2 regions of the Vagococcus hydrophili genome follow, and region 2 is predicted to be linked to the other one. Evidence: predicted binding sites of a transcription regulator. Region 2 holds the regulator's gene; the other holds the start of a gene.
The links. Region 2 encodes CtsR, which represses protease genes until heat stress. Its sites were predicted from a motif close to TTGGTCAAAAAAGGTCAAANA; they were not measured.

Region 1 (6,655 bases), 850 kb from region 2:
GCGACTCATTGACGGGATGTTCTTCTTTAAGATAAGTAATCAGACTGTCTGAGAAATCATCATTTTCTTTATAGGTGACTCCTAAACTCAAATCATCAAATAAGGCATTTAAATAATCATTTCCTTTAGCAACAACTTTCGTTTTAGCCGCCATGGCTTCTGTGTACGTCAATCCTTGAGTTTCAGAATCCGAGGCACTCACAAAGACATCTGCTGCTTGATAAATTGGGGAGATTTCCTCATTAGGTATCTCTCCTGAAAAAATCACATAGTCCTCTATTTCAAGTTTTGCCACTTGTTTTTCTAAGTCTTTTTTATAAGGTCCATCTCCAACAATTAACAGTTTAACTTGAGGTACTTTTTCAATTACTTCAGGCAGACCATCTAATATTGTTTGAATATTTTTCTCATAGGAAATACGACTCACTGAAAGTAAAAAGATATGCTCGTTGTCAATGTTGTATTTGTCTCGAATTTCTTGCTTTTTCTCACTTGAAACAGCTTTAAATTTTGACACATCAATCCCTGTTGGAATAATAAACTTAGGTATATCAATATCGTACTCTTCTAACTTATCCACAACTCGTTTACTTGGACAAATAATCCCTGATAAACTAGCTGTGTACAACTTAGAAAACTGCTTAACATGAATCGGTCTAATTAGGCGACCGTTGGCAATATAATGTAGATAATCTTCGTACATCGTGTGATACGTATGAACACAAGGAATATCCAATTGCTTAGCAACTTGTTTGCCTAATAACCCTAAACCGAACTCTGTATGGGTATGAATAATATCAAGCTCTAAGTCTTTTGCCACATAATAAGCATATAGCATACCACGAACAATCAAGCGTCTTTCTTTAAATGAGATAAAAGGAATACTTGGCATTCTGATAATTCTAGGTTCTAGTTCTCTTACGTTGGGGTCAGTCGTTGTGAAAATATAAACCTCGTGACCTCTTTTTTCTAATTCTAATTTTAACGTTCTAATTGACGTTGATACACCACTGACTTGTGGAAAATAGGTATCTGTAAAAAAGCCGATTTTCACAACACTCACCTCCTTTTATTTTTTTAAACTCTTTGTATAGTACTCGTACCAAATTTTTGCGACATTCTCTTCTGAATAATACTTAGCAGACTCTTTGGATTTCTCTTTGTAGATTTGTAACATATTCGGATTATTTTTTAATTGGGTTAAAGCTTTCTGCATCTCTGCTACATTTTTTGTATCGATATACTGATTATCAATAATCGCATGATACAATTCTAAGTCACGAAGCATAATAGGTGTTCCACAATTAAACGCTTCTAAAATGCACATTGGAAATAATTCATTATATGATGGCAACAAAAAGACATCTGCAACATTATAATATTTAACCAATTCATCTCGGTCGATAATGCCTGTGAATTTTAAGTTTTTAGGCGGATTATCATAAACTTTCTTATAACGATCATAACCATCTGTAATTTTTCCAAAAGAAAAACCACCAGCCCAAACAAACTGAATATCAGGATTATCCATGGCTAGTTTGATAAAGTCATCTAAGCCTTTTCTTTGCTGGATTTGACCTGCACCAAAGACAATAAAATCATCTTGTTTATAAGTTAATTCACTACGCCACTTTTCTTTTTCAGCAATTGTCATTTCATAAAAGTCTTCTGAAGACACAAAGTTTGGAATATAAGTTACCTTATCCGTCTTGATTCCAGCCATTTCTAATTTAGGAATAAAAGAGGGATTCACAACAACTAATTGATCCATCCGTTTATAAAATGAAATCAAATAACGATCAAACATTTTTTGGAAAGGTGAAAAAATGGCGATACTACCTTCTAATGTTTCTGGTAAAAAATGAACGTAGCCAATTCTTATACCTCTTCTTTTCTTAAAAAAAGTGGAGATAAAAAAGAACGGGTCTACCGTATGATAATGAGCGATATCTGATTTTGTATATTTATTTATCTTAATGTCAAATTCTTCTGGGAATGTTTTGGTTAACATTTTTATTAATTCTTTGTAGGCACTTCCGACGCCTTGCCCCTTCACCTTGTCAGCAGAAGAAAACATATTAATCTTCAGCAATTATTTCACTCCCTATTGATTACTATACTGAATAACGAATGTCAAAACATCCTACCACAGTCCTAGTTTGTCTTTTTATTATAGCATATTCAAAAAAATGCTAAAAAAGAAACCACCAATCATTTTAACATGTTTTGAGTAATAATCATAAATTTATTACAAAAAACAATGATTTTTTAAGTATATATAAAAAAAGACCTAAAACATAAGTATCAATACTTACGTCATAGGTCTTTGTCAATTTTTATTCTGCTGTATATTCGTTAACTAAAGCCACAACTTCTTCAGCTGTATCACATTCAGTGATTGCTTTGTTAGCTAATTCAGCCATTTTAGTTGAGTCTAAACGTTTCATTAAGCTTCTAGTACGTAAAATACTTGTTGCGCTCATTGAGAATTCGTCTAAACCTAAACCAACTAATAATGGAACAGCTGTTTGATCTCCAGCCATCTCACCACACATACCAGCCCATTTACCTTCAGCGTGAGCTGAGTCAATTACGTTTTTAATTAAACGTAAGATTGCAGGATTATATGGTTGATATAGGTAAGAAACGCGTTCGTTCATACGGTCTGCTGCCATTGTGTATTGAATTAAGTCATTTGTTCCGATACTGAAGAAATCAACTTCTTTAGCAAAGCGATCAGCGATCACGGCTGCAGCTGGGATTTCAATCATGATACCAACTTGGATATCATCAGATACTTTCACACCTTCAGCAACTAATTTAGCTTTTTCTTCTAATAACATTGCTTTAGCATCACGGAATTCTTGTAATGTAGCAATCATTGGGAACATAATGCGTAAGTTACCGTGAGTTGAGGCACGTAAAAGAGCACGCAACTGAGTACGGAACATTTCGTCTTCTGCTAGACAGATACGAATTGCGCGGTAACCTAAGAATGGGTTCATTTCTTCAGGGAACTTCAAGTATGGTAACTCTTTGTCTCCACCGATATCCATAGTACGAACCACAACTGGTTTACCATTCATACCTTCTAATACTGCTTTGTAAGCTTCAAATTGATCATCTTCACTAGGGAAATCTGGTGAGTCCATGTATAGGAATTCTGTACGGTATAAACCAACAGCTTCTCCCCCATGTCCATTAACACCTTCTAAATCTTTAGGTGTTCCAATATTTCCAGCTAATTCAAAATGTTTACCATCGGCTGTAACAGTTTGAGCATTTTTTAATTTATCCCATTCAGCTTTAAGATCTGCGAAAGCTTTTGCTTTTGCTTCAAATTCAGCTATTTCTTCAGTTGATGGGTTAACTGTCACAATACCTTCGCTACCGTCTAAGGCTAACATGTCGCCTTCTGAGACAGCTTCAGTGATGTTTTTAGTTCCAACAACAGCTGGGATTTCTAATGAGCGGGCCATGATAGCTGAATGAGACGTACGTCCACCAATGTTAGTCACAAAGGCTTGAACGAAATTACGATCTAACTGAGCTGTATCACTTGGTGTTAAATCTTCAGCAACAATGATAACTTTTTCGTTAATCATTGATAAATCTGGTAATTTAACGCCTACTAAGTGACTCATCACACGTTTCATTACATCTTTAATATCTGCTGCACGTTCTTGCATGTATGGGTTATCCACCATGCTTTCAAACATACCAACAAACATGTCTGTTACTTCTTTAAGCGCTGATTCTGCGTTGACTTGGTTATCCTTAATGTTACCCTCAATAGCTCCAACTAATTCTGGATCTGAAAGGACCATTAAATGAGCATCAAATACTTGTGCTTCTTCTTCACCTAAACTCTCAGCTGCTTTGTTACGAATAGCTTGTAACTCAGTTGTTGATTGTTTTAATGCATCAGAAAGACGAGCAATTTCTTGATCGACGTTATCAGTTGATTTTTTCTCAAATGATAAGTCAGGCTCAACTAAAAGATAAGCTTTTGCAACCGCAATACCATCACTAACGGCAATACCTTTTAATTGTTTAGTCATTATTCTGATAATCCTTCTTTTTTCATTGTTTCTTCGATAGCTGCGATTGCTTCTACTTCGTCAGCACCTTCAGCAGAGATAGTAACGTCAGCACCTTGACCAACACCTAAAGACATAACGCCCATGATTGATTTTAAGTTTACTGATTTACCTTTGTATTCTAAGTTGATATCTGAACTGAATTTACTTGCAGTTTGTACCAATAAAGTTGCTGGACGTGCGTGGATACCTGTGTCTGCTACTACGTGAAATTCTTTTTTTTCCATAATTAATCATTCTCCTTCAATTATACGAATGTGTTTTTTCGGATTAAAAATTGTTAGCGATTTACTAAAAATTTATAACCCTTTCAATGATAAAGAATACCATGTTTTATTACTTGTGACAACTTTTTTCATTCAAGTTATTGAGTGAACTTGAAAGTATTTGCATTATTTTCATGAGTTCTTTCTATAAATAACCCTTCCACCTAAAATAGCTTCCCCTACAATCTGGTCTTTTTCAGGATGTTTAACCCATACATCCCTAAATAAAAAAAAGTCTTCCTTCTCAACATTGATTTCTTCGATTTCACCTGTCAGTAGTTTTTCTATTTCACTAGTATATTTATTTTCTTCCATAAACCGTCACTTTCTTTCATTTGATTTAACCTCACAATTATAACGTAAGCTTTCCCTTTAAGCCAAATATTCCCTTTTATTGAGGAAGTTCAATTCCTTGATAAAAAGTAAGTAACTAAGTTATAATTAATCAAAGGTCAAAAAAGGTCAATTAGATAGTTGATCTTAATTATCAAGTTAGGAGAGTGATCAAATGCTTTGTCAAAATTGCCAATCAAATGAAGCTACCATTCATCTATATACAAATGTTCAAGGTCAAAAGAAACAAATTGACCTCTGCCAACAATGTTACCGTGAGATTAAACAACAAGAAGATTTAGCTCATCGTGAAAAAATGACCCAAGATCCCTATGGTTTTGGTTCCCTCAATGAGTTATTCCGTCAATTAGCCGAACAAAACTTCCAACAATCACAAGATAAAACGCCACCAACTCAATCAGGTAAAATGGGACCACCTAAACCGCCTAGAAATAATGGTGGCAGTATTCTACAAGAGTTTGGTGAAAACTTAACCCAAGCAGCCAGAGATGGAAAAATTGATCCTGTCATTGGGCGAGATGAAGAAATTACTCGTGTGATTGAAATATTAAATAGACGAACAAAAAACAATCCTGTTTTAACCGGTGAACCTGGTGTAGGTAAAACGGCTGTCGTCGAAGGTCTCGCTCTAAAAATCGTTGAATCTAGTGTGCCACAAAAATTACTTGAAAAAGAAGTAATTCGTTTAGATGTAGCTTCTTTAGTTCAAGGAACTGGTATCAGAGGTCAATTTGAAGAACGAATGCAACTACTCATCCAAGAACTAAAGGCAGACCCATCGATCATTTTATTCATCGATGAAGTCCATGAAATTGTGGGAGCCGGAACTGCTGGTGACGGGAACATGGATGCGGGAAATATTTTAAAACCAGCTCTTGCTCGTGGTGAGTTACAAATGGTCGGCGCAACCACTTTAAATGAATACCGAATCATTGAAAAAGATGCCGCTTTAGAAAGAAGAATGCAACCTGTTCGGGTTAATGAGCCTTCTGAAGAAGAAACCATTATCATCTTAAAAGGCATTCAAAAACGATATGAAGATTTCCACCATGTAACTTATACAAAAGAAGCCATCACAGGTGCGGTTAAATTATCTAGTCGCTTTATTCAAGACAGACAATTACCAGATAAAGCCATTGATTTACTGGATGAAACTGGTTCTAAAAAGAATTTAACCATTCAAGTCATTGATCCAAAAGTCTTAGATCAACGAATTATAGATGCTGAAAAACAAAAAGAGCTTGCCTCAAAAGAAGAAGATTTTGAAAAAGCTGCTTACTACCGAGACCAAGTCAAAAAGCTAACTGATTTAAAAGAAAAAGAAGTCGCTGACGAAGACATCCCAACTGTGACACTAAAAGACATGGAAAAAGTCGTTGAAACAATTACTGGTATTCCCGTGGGAGATTTAAAAGAAAAAGAACAAGCTCAAATGAAAAATCTCGACAAAGACTTAAGAAAACACGTGATTGGTCAAGATGATGCTGTTGATAAAGTTTCAAAAGCGATTAAACGAAACCGAATCGGTTTAAACAAAAAGAATCGCCCCATTGGTTCATTTCTCTTTGTTGGTCCAACGGGTGTTGGGAAAACAGAACTTGGTAAACAACTCGCCTTCGAAATGTTTGGAGATAAAGAAAGTATGATTCGCTTTGATATGAGTGAATACATGGAAAAACATAGTATCTCAAAATTAATCGGATCTCCTCCCGGTTACGTCGGTTATGAAGATGCAGGACAATTAACAGAAACTGTGAGAAGAAATCCGTACAGCCTGATTCTTTTAGATGAAATTGAAAAAGCTCATCCTGACGTGTTACATATGTTCCTTCAAATATTAGAAGACGGTCGTTTGACTGACTCAAAAGGTCGCACAGTGAGTTTCAAAGACACCTTAATCATCATGACAAGTAACGCTGGAACAGGAGCTGTGGA
Region 2 (6,655 bases):
CTGAGTACGGCGGAACACGAGAAATTCCGTCGGAATCCGGGAGGACCATCTCCCAAGGCTAAATACTCTCTAGTGACCGATAGTGTACCAGTACCGTGAGGGAAAGGTGAAAAGCACCCCGGAAGGGGAGTGAAATAGAACCTGAAACCGTGTGCCTACAAAAAGTCAGAGCCCGTTAATGGGTGATGGCGTGCCTTTTGCAGAATGAACCGGCGAGTTACGATTGCATGCGAGGTTAAGCTGAAGAAGCGGAGCCGTAGCGAAAGCGAGTCTGAATAGGGCGAGTGAGTATGTAGTCGTAGACCCGAAACCAAGTGACCTACCCATGTCCAGGTTGAAGGTGCGGTAAAACGCACTGGAGGACCGAACCCACGTACGTTGAAAAGTGCGGGGATGAGGTGTGGGTAGCGGAGAAATTCCAAACGAACTTGGAGATAGCTGGTTCTCTCCGAAATAGCTTTAGGGCTAGCCTCGGAATTAGAATGATGGAGGTAGAGCACTGTTTGGACTAGGGGCCCGTCTCGGGTTACCGAATTCAGATAAACTCCGAATGCCATTCATTTATGTCCGGGAGTCAGACAGTGAGTGATAAGATCCATTGTCGAAAGGGAAACAGCCCAGACCACCAGCTAAGGTCCCCAAATATATGTTAAGTGGAAAAGGATGTGAGGGTGCACAAACAACTAGGATGTTGGCTCAGAAGCAGCCACCATTTAAAGAGTGCGTAATAGCTCACTAGTCGAGTGCCCTTGCGCCGAAAATGTACCGGGGCTAAACATATTACCGAAGCTGTGGATAGAACTTAGGTTCTATGGTAGGAGAGCGTTCTAAGGGCGTTGAAGCTAGATCGTAAGGACTGGTGGAGCGCTTAGAAGTGAGAATGCCGGTATGAGTAGCGAAAGACAGGTGAGAATCCTGTCCACCGAATGACTAAGGTTTCCTGGGGAAGGCTCGTCCTCCCAGGGTTAGTCGGGACCTAAGCTGAGGCCGATAGGCGTAGGCGATGGATAACAGGTTGAGATTCCTGTACCCGTTTGTTTTGTTTGAACAATGGAGGGACGCAGTAGGTTACAAGATCGCACTGTTGGATATGTGCGTTCAAGCAACAAGTCTTGGTAAGAGTCAAATGCTTTTACCTCTAAGGACAAGTTGTGATGAGGAGGGAAATTTAGTACCGAAGTCTTAATATCACACTGCCAAGAAAAGCTTCTAGTTAGAAACAAACGGCCCGTACCGCAAACCGACACAGGTAGTCGAGGAGAGAATCCTAAGGTGAGCGAGAGAACTCTCGTTAAGGAACTCGGCAAAATGACCCCGTAACTTAGGGAGAAGGGGTGCTGAACGCAAGTTCAGCCGCAGTGAATAGGCCCAAGCGACTGTTTATCAAAAACACAGGTCTCTGCAAAATCGAAAGATGACGTATAGGGGCTGACGCCTGCCCGGTGCTGGAAGGTTAAGAGGATGGGTTAGCAATAGCGAAGCTCAGAATTGAAGCCCCAGTAAACGGCGGCCGTAACTATAACGGTCCTAAGGTAGCGAAATTCCTTGTCGGGTAAGTTCCGACCCGCACGAAAGGCGTAACGATTTGGGCACTGTCTCAACGAGAGACTCGGTGAAATTTTAGTACCTGTGAAGATGCAGGTTACCCGCGACAGGACGGAAAGACCCCATGGAGCTTTACTGTAGTTTGATATTGAATGTTTGTAACACATGTACAGGATAGGTAGGAGCCGTAGAGCTCGGGACGCTAGTCTCGAGGGAGGCATTGGTGGGATACTACCCTTGTGTTATGACCATTCTAACCCGCGCCACTTATCGTGGCGGGAGACAGTGTCAGATGGACAGTTTGACTGGGGCGGTCGCCTCCTAAAAAGTAACGGAGGCGCCCAAAGGTTCCCTCAGAATGGTTGGAAATCATTCGTAGAGTGCAAAGGCATAAGGGAGCTTGACTGCGAGAGCTACAACTCGAGCAGGGACGAAAGTCGGGCTTAGTGATCCGGTGGTTCCGCATGGAAGGGCCATCGCTCAACGGATAAAAGCTACCCTGGGGATAACAGGCTTATCTCCCCCAAGAGTTCACATCGACGGGGAGGTTTGGCACCTCGATGTCGGCTCGTCGCATCCTGGGGCTGTAGTCGGTCCCAAGGGTTGGGCTGTTCGCCCATTAAAGCGGCACGCGAGCTGGGTTCAGAACGTCGTGAGACAGTTCGGTCCCTATCCGTCGCGGGCGTTGGAAATTTGAGAGGAGCTGTCCTTAGTACGAGAGGACCGGGATGGACACACCTCTGGTGTACCAGTTGTTCTGCCAAGGGCATTGCTGGGTAGCTATGTGTGGAAGGGATAAACGCTGAAAGCATCTAAGCGTGAAGCCCCCCTCAAGATGAGATTTCCCATTTCTTTAAGAAAGTAAGATCCCTGAAAGATGATCAGGTAGATAGGCTAGGAGTGGAAGTGCAGTGATGTACGGAGCGGACTAGTACTAATCGATCGAGGACTTAACCAAAGAAAAACGGTGAAGTAAAAAAGATGTCTAACTAAAACATTCAGTTTTGAGTGAACAATCACTCAATTAAATAAAACGCACGTAAGTGTGGCGATGATGGCAAGAAGGATACACCTGTTCCCATGCCGAACACAGAAGTTAAGTTTCTTAGCGCCGAGGGTAGTGAGGGGTTTCCCCTTGTGAGAGTAGGACGTCGCCATGCTGTACGCGTTTTTTTTATTCGGAGGTTTAGCTCAGCTGGGAGAGCACCTGCCTTACAAGCAGGGGGTCAGCGGTTCGATCCCGTTAACCTCCATTTAAAGAATGACGACTCGTTAGCTCAGTTGGTAGAGCATCTGACTTTTAATCAGAGGGTCACTGGTTCGAGCCCAGTACGGGTCATTTTTTTTGTAAAAAATAAGCCGGCTTAGCTCAGTTGGTAGAGCATCTGATTTGTAATCAGAGGGTCGAGGGTTCAACTCCTTTAGCCGGCACTTTAAATAAGCGGAAGTAGTTCAGTGGTAGAACATCACCTTGCCAAGGTGGGGGTCGCGAGTTCGAACCTCGTCTTCCGCTTTTATGAGTTCTTAGCCGGGGTGGCGGAACTGGCAGACGCACAGGACTTAAAATCCTGCGGTGAGTGATCACCGTACCGGTTCGATTCCGGTCCTCGGCATTTTAATAGTAATTCAGATAAGAAAGTCAGAAATGGCTTTTTTTTTATACCAAAAATTTTTGGAACCTTTTAATGTATTATTGAGGCATACTTTTGTATAATAAAGGTCAGAGATAGTCAATTGACGATAAAGGTGGTGTTTCAATTGGATAATCGAAATATGTCAGATATTATTGAGGCATATTTAAAAGAAATATTGGAAATCAATCAAATGGTTGAAATTCGTCGTTCTGAAATGGCTGATTTGTTTGATTGTGTGCCGTCACAAATAAATTATGTGATAAAGACACGTTTCACAGTGCCACAAGGATACCAAGTGGAGAGTAAGCGTGGTGGTGGTGGCTATATTAGAATTGTGAAGGTTGATTTACTTCAACATGGTGACTATTTGATTCGTGTGTCAGAATCTGTAGGCTCTAGTTTGACAGAAAGTGATGCGTTTGCTATCTTAAAACAATTATACCTAAACGATGTGATTGAATTGAGGGAAAAGGAAATCATAAGCACGTTATTATGTAATAAACCGTTACTTAGTGTGAGTGATAATAATAAATTAAGAGCACATATGATGGTCGAGTTATTAGAACGTTTAACATATGACGAGAAGGAGTGAATAGTATGAGTGAATTATTTACAGACAAGGCGAAGCTTGCTTTGGAGATTGCAGAAATACAAGCTAAATATTTTAGACAGAAGGCTATTTCAACTGAGCATCTGTTATTAGGTTTAATTAATGAACAAAAAGGAATTGCTGGGAAAGTTTTAAGAAGTTTTAATTTGGATGAAAAAATGGTTTTTGAGGAAGTTGAACATATTACTCAATATGGACAAAAACCTGCGAATGTTTCAGAGCTATTGCCATATTCACCTAGGGCAAAACAAGTTTTATCTTTTGCTAGTGCAGAGGCTAAGCGAGTGGGAGCGCCTAGCGTTGGGACTGAACATATTTTACTTGCTTTAATCAAGGATGAGGAAGTTTTGGCTGCTCGTGTTTTGACTAACTTAGATGTGGATTTAGGAAAGGTTCGTCAGCTGATTTATAAAAAAATTGGCTTGGTAGAACCGGCTAATAAGCAAAATCAAAGAAAACAACCCAATGCCTCTCGTCAACAGGTGGAAGAAGGAACACCGACGCTTGATTCTTTAGCTCGTGATTTGACTCAATCTGCCCGAGATAATCGTTTAGATCCTTTAGTGGGACGTGATAAAGAGGTTCAGCGTTTAATCCAGATTTTAAGTCGTAGAACGAAAAATAATCCTGTTTTAGTAGGAGAACCTGGTGTGGGGAAAACGGCGATTGCTGAAGGCTTAGCTCAACGCATTATTCAAGGTCGTGTTCCTAAAGAAATGTTGTCTAAACGTTTGATGATGTTAGATATGGGAGCAGTGGTTGCTGGAACGAAGTATCGTGGTGAGTTTGAGGACCGCATGAAGAAAGTAGTAGATGAAATTTATCGTGACGGTGAAGTGATTCTCTTTATTGATGAGCTTCATACGTTAATTGGTGCTGGTGGGGCAGAAGGGGCAATTGATGCTTCGAATATTTTAAAGCCGGCTCTTGCTCGTGGTGAGCTTCAAACAATTGGTGCGACGACTTTAGATGAGTATCAAAAATATATCGAAAAAGATTCGGCTTTAGAACGTCGTTTTGCAAAAATTCAAGTGGATGAGCCAACAGCTGAGGAAGCGGAGCAGATTTTACTTGGTTTACGTTCTCGTTATGAGGATCATCATAAGGTTCGAATTACGGATGAGGCGGTGTTTGCGGCGGTGAATTTATCGACACGCTATATTAGTGATCGTCAATTGCCGGACAAAGCCATTGATTTGATTGATGAGTCTGCGGCTCGCGCCAGATTAGAAGTGGCAGATAAGCGTTCACCAATTGCTTTGCAACGTGAAAAAGTTGAAGAAATTATTCAAGAAAAAGAAGATGCTATTTTAAGACAAGACTTTAAAGATGCGGCAAATGCTCGTAAAAAAGAAAAAGCGGCTTATAAAAAATTGGATAAATTAATTGAAACTGAAAAGAAGAAAGACACTGTATATAAAACGAAAGTAACAGAAGAAGCGATTGTTTCGGTTGTGGCGCAGTGGACTGGAATTCCTTTAGAGCAATTAGAGAAAAAAGAGACAGAACGATTGCTAGAGCTTGAAAAAGTGTTACATGAGCGTGTGGTTGGTCAAGAGGAAGCTGTTGAGTCTGTTTCTCGTGCGATTCGTCGTGCTAGAAGTGGTTTGAAAGATCCGAATCGTCCGATTGGTTCATTTATGTTCTTAGGACCAACAGGTGTGGGTAAAACTGAGCTTGCTAAAACCTTGGCTTCTGTGATGTTTGGTTCTGAGGATGCCTTGATTCGTGTGGACATGTCTGAATTTATGGAGAAACATAGTACAAGTCGTTTAGTGGGTTCTCCTCCTGGTTATGTGGGTTATGATGAAGGTGGTCAGTTAACTGAGCGCATTCGTCAAAAACCTTATTCAGTGGTTTTACTGGATGAAGTGGAAAAAGCACATCCAGATGTTTTCAATATTTTACTTCAAGTATTAGATGATGGTCATTTAACAGATTCTAAGGGCCGCAAAGTAGATTTTAAAAATACGATTTTGATCATGACATCAAATATTGGAGCCACAGCTTTACGTGATGAGAAAACAGTTGGTTTTGGTTCAACTGGTGGGGAAAAAGATTATAAAGCCATGAAATCTCGTATTTTAGAAGAGCTTAAGAAAAGTTTCCGTCCAGAATTCTTAAACCGTGTGGATGAATTACTTGTTTTCCATTCATTGGATAAAAAAGAATTAAATCAAATTGTTAAGATTATGAGTCAATCTGTGGTTGAACGATTGAAAGAGCAAAAAATTAACTTGAAATTAACACCTTCTGCTATTGAAGTGATTAGTAAGGAAGGGTTTGATCCAGAATACGGAGCAAGACCGATTAGACGAGCGATTCAAAAAGAAATCGAAGATCGTTTAAGTGAATTACTCCTTTCTGGTGAGATTACGCCAGGTAGTAAAGTAGTAATGGGAGCTAAAAAAGGTAAAATTAATGTGAAGGTTACGAAAGAAAAAGATTTGCAAAAAGTCTAACAAACTTTAGCGCTAGTTTAATAACTAGCGCTTTTTTATTTGTGATAACATTGTCAAAGTTGGGGTGATTGTGGTAGGATTATGCTGATTACTCACAATTAAGGAGATTAGAACATGATAGAAATTACAGCAACCGTTGAATCCTTTCAACAAGCTGAAAAATTAGTAGATTTAAATATTGATTATTTGTATTTTGGGGATGCGACATTTGGTTTACGCTTGCCAACGCACTTTAATATTGAAGAAATGAAGCAGTTAGTTAACCTGGCACACTCAAAAGGGAAAAAGGTAAGGATAGCAGTCAACGCGATCATGCATCCTGATAAGATGTTACTAATTCCTGATTACTTAGGATTTTTAGAAAATTTATCAGTCGATGAGATTGTTGTAGGAGACCCTGGCGT

Region 1: a site for CtsR is predicted at 4,815-4,835, ahead of G7082_RS01980 (ATP-dependent Clp protease ATP-binding subunit). Genes of this name have one in related genera too.

Annotation. Positions count from the first base shown of each region.
Region 1 covers NZ_CP049887.1:399,002-405,656, forward strand. The annotation lists gene G7082_RS01955 (glycosyltransferase family 4 protein) at 1-1,054, opposite strand, end outside; gene G7082_RS01960 (glycosyltransferase family 4 protein) at 1,070-2,092, opposite strand; gene ptsP (phosphoenolpyruvate--protein phosphotransferase) at 2,337-4,061, opposite strand; gene G7082_RS01970 (phosphocarrier protein HPr) at 4,061-4,327, opposite strand; gene G7082_RS01975 (hypothetical protein) at 4,499-4,681, opposite strand; gene G7082_RS01980 (ATP-dependent Clp protease ATP-binding subunit) at 4,875-6,655, shown strand, end outside.
Region 2 covers NZ_CP049887.1:1,252,079-1,258,733, forward strand. The annotation lists rRNA gene G7082_RS06320 (23S ribosomal RNA) at 1-2,503, shown strand, start outside; rRNA gene rrf (5S ribosomal RNA) at 2,590-2,705, shown strand; tRNA gene G7082_RS06330 (tRNA-Val) at 2,726-2,798, shown strand; tRNA gene G7082_RS06335 (tRNA-Lys) at 2,812-2,884, shown strand; tRNA gene G7082_RS06340 (tRNA-Thr) at 2,904-2,976, shown strand; tRNA gene G7082_RS06345 (tRNA-Gly) at 2,987-3,058, shown strand; tRNA gene G7082_RS06350 (tRNA-Leu) at 3,073-3,158, shown strand; gene G7082_RS06355 (CtsR family transcriptional regulator) at 3,304-3,771, shown strand; gene G7082_RS06360 (ATP-dependent Clp protease ATP-binding subunit) at 3,777-6,251, shown strand; gene G7082_RS06365 (peptidase U32 family protein) at 6,366-6,655, shown strand, end outside.